DNA from 2 places in the Paenibacillus aurantiacus genome. Region 1 is predicted to be linked to the other one. Evidence: riboswitches for the same ligand, from Rfam matches in the RefSeq annotation. Region 1 holds a riboswitch; the other holds the start of a gene.
What was found. Region 1 has a riboswitch for ZMP and ZTP ahead of ACFFSY_RS21295 (DJ-1/PfpI family protein). Riboswitches for the same ligand answer to the same signal wherever they lie in the genome.
Positions count from the first base shown of each region.

Region 2: linked by a shared signal. The riboswitch ahead of ACFFSY_RS30860 (bifunctional 5,10-methylenetetrahydrofolate dehydrogenase/5,10-methenyltetrahydrofolate cyclohydrolase) and the one ahead of ACFFSY_RS21295 (DJ-1/PfpI family protein) in region 1 are both predicted to bind ZMP and ZTP.

Region 1 is NZ_JBHMDO010000033.1:549,471-553,678, forward strand. Features, by position in the region: gene ACFFSY_RS21280 (ADP-ribosylglycohydrolase family protein) at 1-658, opposite strand, end outside; gene ACFFSY_RS21285 (hypothetical protein) at 670-1,110, opposite strand; gene ACFFSY_RS21290 (DUF5680 domain-containing protein) at 1,171-1,632, opposite strand; gene ACFFSY_RS21295 (DJ-1/PfpI family protein) at 1,682-2,293, opposite strand; ZMP/ZTP riboswitch at 2,348-2,426, opposite strand; gene ACFFSY_RS21300 (DMT family transporter) at 2,452-3,333, opposite strand; gene ACFFSY_RS21305 (LysR family transcriptional regulator) at 3,457-4,208, shown strand, end outside.
Region 2 is NZ_JBHMDO010000047.1:574,256-578,463, forward strand. Features, by position in the region: gene ACFFSY_RS30850 (histidine phosphatase family protein) at 1-596, opposite strand, end outside; gene ACFFSY_RS30855 (hypothetical protein) at 910-1,080, opposite strand; gene ACFFSY_RS30860 (bifunctional 5,10-methylenetetrahydrofolate dehydrogenase/5,10-methenyltetrahydrofolate cyclohydrolase) at 1,148-1,999, opposite strand; ZMP/ZTP riboswitch at 2,062-2,142, opposite strand; gene ACFFSY_RS30865 (hypothetical protein) at 2,262-2,561, shown strand; gene ACFFSY_RS30870 (stalk domain-containing protein) at 2,669-4,138, shown strand.

The DNA of each region.
Region 1 (4,208 bases):
CCGTAATGCCGCCAATCAGAATGCGATCGAATCGCCGAAGCTCGGTCTCGCTGCCGAATGCCGCCCTGATGGTATCTGACGCGCTTGCGATACTGCTTGGCAGCGATAATCCGTCCAGTAGGCCCATTGCGATCTCTACGTAAATCGCGCACGCGATCACGGATACCGCATGTCCGTGCGTGATGGACGATACTTGCCGGATGACCGTCATCCGCTCCTCGAGCGGCGCGCTTCTCAGCCAATAGGCAAGCGGAAGGATTCGCATGAGCGAGCCGTTGCCGTTGCTGTTCTCGCTGCGACCGCCCGCCAGATCGGGCCGTATGATGTCGTCGTTCAGCCTTTCGATGGCACGAGCGGTCGCGATGCCGACGTCGAACACGCGGCCGTGCGGCGTCCAGCGTGATTTGTACAACCAGCCGGTGAATTTGTCCGCGATGTCGTATAGATCGACTTCGCCACAATCGGCCACGCTCTCCATGAGTGCGAACGTCAGCGAGCTGTCGTCCGACCACGTCCCCGGCGGCTGATTATGCGACTGGTAGCCGATCATGTCCGTAATCGGCGAAGCATCCATCTCGTGGCGGGACCGGAACTCGGCCGGCACGCCGAGCGCGTCGCCCACGCACAGCCCGAGAATTCCATCTCGAATCTTACTCATCCTATCGCTCCTTATTTCACGACCGTAATGCCTTGCTCCCGTCCGAACGCCTCCAGCGCCGAACGTACCCGTTCCAGCTCCGACTCGTCGCCCTTATACCGGTACACGCGCTCCACCGGATTGCCGATGTTCAAGTGGATCTCTGCCGACTTGCCGTTTAACCGGACCTGCTTCACGTCCGAGGGCCGGATCAACGCGCCATCCATTCGCAATTCCATCCGATCGACCCGCACATCGGCAAGCTTCCGCTGTTCCTTCACCGCTAACGCCAGCAATGCTCCCAACCCTGCGATCAAAAGGAGCTGCAAGCCAACCATCCACCACGTCCAACCATCGAGTGCAATGCTCATGGAGGTCGTCACGGGTATAAGCGCAACGAGGGACGTCATGAACAGAAAATATCGATTATAGGTTTTGCCTGCCTTAAAAGTAACTTGCGACTCGCTTGTCAATTGAGCTGCCCCCTCTTATGCGTCGCGCACCCGCGAGTACACTTGCCCCCGCCGGAGTTCCTATTCGAACCGAATGCGTCCGCCGTGGAACGCCAGCGAGAAAATAACCCGCCCTTCGTACCGGATCGACTCCTCGCCGCGAAACCATTGCTCATCGCCATCCCAGCTGCATGAATATACGAATCGATCCGAGCTTACGGTAGCAGGCCCGCGGTATGGCGCCTCGACCGGCACCTGCTTCAAGCAATCGAGCAGAAAGCCGGGAAAACCTTCGATCGGCTCATGGGTGAAGCCGTAATAATTCATCCCCCAGACAGGCCGCCCTTGATGCCATACTTTCTCCTCGCCGATGAAGTCAAGCTCGCCTGTATAGCAATCCTTGTAACGATATGCCTCGCGCTCATAGGCGATTTCTTTCGTTCCGTCTTCCGTTGTCCGCACCGCAATGCCTGTACCGGATGCATAGGCATTGCGTTTGGCTTCCGTCAAGAATTGCCGGAATTCGGTTGTTTCGCTGGCCATATTCTCGCACCTCCCATTATTCTACTTTCGACCTTTGGAAAGCGTAATCCTACAATTGCGTCCGCAGCGCGTGACTGCCCGCCTCTCCCTCATCTTTGTACGGATAGTACGGGTAGTCCATCATACGGCCAGCCTCCTTCGCAGCCGCTGCCCCATACAGCGACTCTACGACGAACAGCCCCAGATCGATGGAAGCCGACACGCCGCCTCCCGTGAAGACTTGGCCATCCCGCACATATCGCTCGTACGCCACTTCCCCGCAGTAAGGGGCAAGCAGATCGTACGCCGACTTATTCGTCGTCGCCCGCTTGCCGCTCAGCCAGCCCGCCGCGCCCATGAGCAGCCCTCCCGTGCAGACGGACACCTTCCAGGGGACGCCGCTTGCCGTGCGCAGCCAAGCAAGGAACGCTTCGTCATGCCGCAGCTGCCTGGTCGCCATGCCGCCCGGCACGAATACGAGGTCGTAATCAGACAAGTTCTCCGATACGGAGTTCGCCCTCATCGCAAGCCCCCGGTCGTCCACGATCGACTCGGTCATCGCACAGAACCGCCAGGATACGCCGCCCGTGCCGGGAATCCGGTTGAGCTGCGTCATCGCATCGAAAAACCCCGAGAAATCAAGCGTCGTCATCCCGTCGAACAATACAATTGCCATTTTCATTACGTATCCCTCGCCTTCTTAGACAATAAAAAAAGCATTTGACCGCAAGATCAAATACTTCGCCCAGGCGTACGGCTTCAAGCGGCATGCTTCCTCATGGTTCTCCATGTTTACGCCAGTCGCATGCGCCTTTGATTTTCTTCAGTTTACACCCATAATCAGGAAACGGCAACCGATTTTTCCACGGTCGGCCGGGCTCCTTCCCAGTTCACGAGAAAGATGCCAACTCCGGTGCATAAGCCGCCGATGGCCGCGTTCCAGGCGAGCGGTTCGCCGAGCAGCAGCCAGCTTCCCAGCACGCCGAAGATCGGCACGAGGAAGAGGAATGCGCTCGTCTTCGCCGGATCGCCTGCTTGCAGCAGCCTGAACCATAGGATGAGTTGAATGATCGAACAGAAGATTACGAGACAGGTCATGATCACGAACGAGCGACCGGATACCGTGAACGTCGGTTTTTCGGCGACTAGACTCATGATGAGCAGCCCAATACCCCCGAGCAGCATCTGGTACGCCACCAGCACATAGACGTTAAAGCGTCCGCCCCACCGTTTGATAAGCAGCGTCGAGCAGGCGAACATCAGCGCGCCGCCAAGACCTGCGACCGTCCCCGGACCGAAGCCGAGCTGAACGCCGAACGCGATCGCCACGCCTCCGAAGCCGATCAGGACGCCCACCCATTGGCGCGGCCGATATCGCGCGCCGAGCAGCAGCGTTCCCAGGATGATCACGAAGAGCGGATTGGTGAACGTCAAGATCGAGGATTCTGCCGAGCTGATCCAATGCATGCTGTAATAGGCGCAGCCCATGACGGCCCCTGTCTGCACGAGCCCAATTGTTGCTACCCTCAGCCATTCGCCACCTTTGGGCACAGGAGCTCTCCCGGCCATACCAATGGCGAGCAAACCGCCTGCCAGCGTATAACGAATGCCCATTAACAGGAATGGCGGCGCATAGGCAAGACCGAGCTTCCCAATCGGGAACGCGATGCCCATCAAGAACGTTGTGATCAATATAAGCAGCGTATACTTCATCCGCGTCATGTGCATAACCTCCGAATTGTTTGTCGTGGTCTTATTGTATCGGAGGCTTGCATTTCTGTATAATGAAGGATAACGATATCCGCCATCATTTCTGGTGATACCAGATTCAAGGAGGGAACGCCCGTGGAGAGCGGCGATTTGCGCATCTTCCAAGCGGTAGCTCGCGAAGGCTCCGTCACGAAAGCCGCCCGGACGCTCGGTTATGTCCAATCCAATATAACCGCGCGCATCCGGCAGTTGGAGACCGAGCTCGGCACGACACTATTTACCCGGCACAACCGGGGCATGGACCTATCCGGCAGCGGCCGGCTGCTGCTTCAATATGCCGACAAGGTTATCGGCCTTCTCGATGAAGCGGCGCTTGCGCTGTCCGCTTCCGACGCGCCAGGCGGCGCGCTGCGGATCGGTTCGACGCAGACGGCCGCCGCGGTAAGACTGCCCGGCTTGCTAACGGACTACTATAGCCGTTATCCGAACGTATCCTTATCGATCGCGACCGGGCACACGCAATTCCTCATCGATCAGGTGCTCCGGTACGAACTGGACGGGGCGTTCATCGGCAGCGCCACGGACCATCCGGATTTACAGGCCATGCCGACTTTCGAAGAAGAGCTCGTCGTCGTAACCTCCCCTGCCATTCCTGATTTGGAAGCCGCGCTCGCCAGACCGATTCTCGTCTTCACGGCTGGCTGCTCCTACCGCGACATCCTGCAGGCATGGGTCAAATCCAAGGGGCTCGCTCATTCGGTCATGATGGAATTCGGCACGTTGGACGCCATTCTGGGCGGTGTAACGGCTGGACTTGGCATCTCGCTCTTGCCGCTTGCCGTGATCCGCAGGCAGATCGACGAGGGCATGCTTCGCGCCTATCCGCT
Region 2 (4,208 bases), on a different contig from region 1:
TTCCACAATCTCTCCACTTCGGCCAGCCGATCGCCCTCGAACCGCGCGCGGTAAATGTCAGGCTTGCTTGTCCCCGCCCAGAACGCATAGCCGTATCGCGCATCGAAATAATGGAGCAGAATGGTCATGATGTTGCCATGCGTGCCGAGTGCGATTCGTCTGCCCGCATGCTCTGCCAGCAGCTGCTTCACGACCGGCACCGCCCGCTCGCGCGCTTGCCGCGTCGTCTCTCCTTCGGGGAGCGCCGCGTCCAAATCCTCGAAGGAACGCGCAATGGCGCGCCTGAGCTCCTCGTCCGGAATGTCCTCGCGCAGGCTGCCGATCGCCCGTTCCTTCAACGCGTCGTACAGCGCAATTTCCTGCCCGAGCCGCTCCGCCAGCGGCGCGACCGTGTCCCGCGCCCGATGCTGGGGACTCGATACGATGAGGTCGATGCCTTCGCCAGCCAGCAGCTCCGCTACCCGCAGCGCATCCCGCGCTCCCTGTTCCGTCAGTCCCGCTCCTGATCCAGCTCGCTCCAGCTCGCGGGAGAATTGCGTTTGACCATGGCGTACGAAATAGATATAGGTTGTCAGCGTCGTTGTCGAATCAGACATAGAACCTCCTGTACGGCGTCCAGCTTGCCCGGACCCGTTCGAAATTGAAATGTTGGTATAGTCAGTCGGAATACGCGCCTCCGCCTACGCTCGCGCCATTCCAGGCAAAATGAATTGTTTGACGCCCAGCGGCGCATCACCGATGTGGAAATCGGCGATCCCATGATCGGTGCAGCTTGGCAAGCCCTCTCTATCGTTTATCATTCGGTGTAAGGGAATATTTTCCTTCCCAATGTCGCGGCTGCATAGCACCATGCAATCAAAAAAACCGCCCATGAGCGTGCGCTCACGGGCGGTTCTTCCTTGCGGTAAGCTATTCTTTCCGGGTGACCGCGCGTATGTTGGCGTCGGGGTGATGCAGCAGGATTTGCCGACGGGCGTCCTCCGTGCCGATCGCTTCGATCTCCCGATAGTAGACGACGTTATAGTGCCGGTCCGCGAATTCAACGGTATACACTTCTTGTTCGAACTGACCAATCTCCAATCCAGCTCAGCTCCTTTACCACGAATAGACGACTTCAGCACAGTATATTCGCGGATACCCCGAATTACTACGGTTGAAACACCCTTCTTTCCGCGGCATCCACCGTATGCTTGAGCAGCGTCGCAATCGTAACAGGCCCTACGCCAGCCGGGACAGGCGTGACCGCGCTCGCTTTCGCCAGACACGCCTCGTAGTCGACGTCGCCGATATTGCCTTTGTTGTAGCCGGCATCCAGCACGACGGCCCCTTCTTTGATCCAATCGCCCTGGATGAAAGCCGGCTTGCCGACGGCAGCCACGACGATATCGCCCTGGCGGACGAGCTCAGCCAATCCTTCGGTCTTGGAATGGCAGACGGTCACCGTCGCGTTGCGGTTCAGCAGCATGAGCGACACCGGCTTCCCGAGAATCGGGCTGCGTCCGACGACGACGGCGTGCTTGCCTTCGATCGGCAGATCGTAATGGTCAAGAATGGCCATGATCGCCGCAGGCGTACAGGATGGATAGTCCGCTTGGCCGAACGCATTCTGCGCGAAGCCGAGCATCGTCACCCCGTCCACGTCCTTGCCGATGGCGATCGCTTCGAACGCTGCCCGTTCGTCGATATGATGAGGCACCGGATGCTGGAGCAGGATGCCGTGCACGTCTTCATCGCCGTTCAATTGTTCGATGACCGCGATCAGTTCCTCCGTCGTCGTGCCGGCTCCCAGATGAATACGTCGCGATTCGATGCCGAGCCGTTCGCACGCGTTCCCTTTCATGCGCACGTAAGTCGCCGAGGATGGATCGTCCCCGACGAGGATCGTCGCCAGACACGGTACGATCCCCTTCGCCTTCAACGCTTCCACCCGCGAGGTAAGTTCCTCTTTTATCCGGTCCGCCACCATCGTGCCATTCAGTATTAACGCGTTGTCCGCCATCTCGTTCATCCCCTATAATCGTGTGATAACAATAAAAAAAGGCAAGGGAATGCTGCTTCCCTTACCTTCGCCCAGGCGTACGGCTGTTACCGCTTATGCGCTCCCCCATGGTTCCCCATGTTCCGCCAGTTACGCATAACGTTCGATTACAATTATTATAGGATGAAGCGCGCAGCCTGATCAAGTCTGGTTTGGCGATCATGGACCATTTCGGAATTCGCGGCACGGCATGGTAAAGTATGATGAGAGAGGTGGGCCCGACATGGCGCTAGGCATCACAAGAGAAGAGCTGGATGCATGGAAGGCGGCCGTCCTGCGCGGCGAGATCGCGTTCTTGACGCATTACTGGACGGACGACCGTTTCCCTGGTATGCGAACGGTCACCAAGGCAGGCTGCGCGGATCTGGAGCGGTTATCCGACTGGTGCAGGCAGAACGGGCTAAATCCCGCCTATATCCATCGTCGCGACCGATATCCGCATTTCGATCTGATCGGTGAGAAGCAGAAAGAGATTCTCATTCAGGAAGGGCTGACGGCTCACATCGCGCGGTTTCGTCTTTGATCGCCGCACGGCAAATCTAGCAATTGGAACCTTTCCGCTGCTTGAAGCGTCTTAGGGTTGGTTAGGTTACATCGATTAATAGAGCATGGATGAGGAGGAATCTAATCGTGAGGAAAGCATTCGCCGCCTTGATCGCCGCCACGACGCTATCGCTGCAGCTTGCATTCCCGGCGTCCGCGGCCACGATTCAGGGGAGCATTGTAGACTTCTCGCCGACATCGCTGATCAAGAAGGACGGCTCATACTGGGCGTGGAGCGGCAAGCTAGCCGTGCCGACCCAAATTCACGGTCTCACGGACGTGAAGGCCGCTTACCCCGAACAGTTGGTTGTGAAACAGGACGACACCGTCTGGCATTGGCAGCGGGACAACGTCACAGGCCAAGTATCGATCGAACAGATTCCGGGCGCCGTCGGCCTGAACGCGGTACTGCGTTATTGGGGCGACGAGGCGCTGCTCGTCGATACCAGCGGCACGGTCTTCGCCGTTCCCGTGAGCCGGAACGAGCTCGTGCCGTCGAAGACGAGGAAGCTCGAAGGCATCGCGAATGTGGCGAGAATCGCCGCATACGAGGAAGTGACTCCCGATAGCCGCAGGCAAAGCGCGCTCTTGTTCCTGAAGAAGGACGGCTCGGTCGTCAGGAGCACGCCGGAGCTTGCACGCTTCTCGCCGGTTCCGGGCTGGAGCGAAATGCTGGACATCGAGCGGAACGCCGGACTTAAGCGAGACGGAACCGTATGGAAGCTGCCGGAAGAGGTGGCCGAACTAGGGCGCGTCGACGCGAAGGCTAAGCAAGTTCAGGGGCTGTCGAATATCGCGAAGATCAACGGTAACGCCGCCATCGACCAGGACGGACGGCTGTGGTTCTGGGGCAAGGCGGTAATCGGCTATTCCGACGCCGCCGCCTATTACGAGCAGCCGCCGATAATGTTTAGTACCGTCCCGCACGCAAGGGAAGCCTATGTGGTCGATCACAGTCTCGTCGCGTTAACCGATGATGGAAAACTGTACGAATTTTCGCTGGAAGGTTTCAAACTCGCGCCGAACGCCAAGTTCAACCTGCTCGCGACGGGCGTGGAAGAGGTGGAAGCAAGCCGGCATCTCATCTTCCGCTTGAAGGACGGTTCGCTCTGGGGCTGGGGATTCAACAAGAACGCGGAGCTTGGCTATGGCGATTACGAGTTCAGCCACGAGCTGCCCGTTCCCGTGCAGAAGCCGATCGCCGTCATCCTGAACGGAGAATCGGTCGCGCTGACCAACGGCGTCGTCACCCGCGCCAGCCAGGCCTTCGTCCCGCTGCGCTCTGTCTTCGAGAAGCTCGGCGCCAAGCTTGCGTGGAATGACGCGGCCAAACTTGTCACGCTGACAGGTTCCGACTCGGACAAGCCGCTGCAGATTACGATCAACTACCGAACAGGCGTCACGCAGCTGAACGGCGAGACGGTCACGCTCCAGACGCCGCCCTTCAGCGTCAGCGGAACGTCGTACCTGCCGCTTCGCTTCATCAGCGAGCAGCTCGGCGCGCAAGTCGATTGGAACCAGGCCGCGGAGAAGATCGACATCCGCTTCAAGTATTAATCGCCAGCAGCAGCTCCAAGCTTAAGCAAGCCCTGAACGCGCGAAGCGTTCAGGGCTTGCTTTTTGGCGT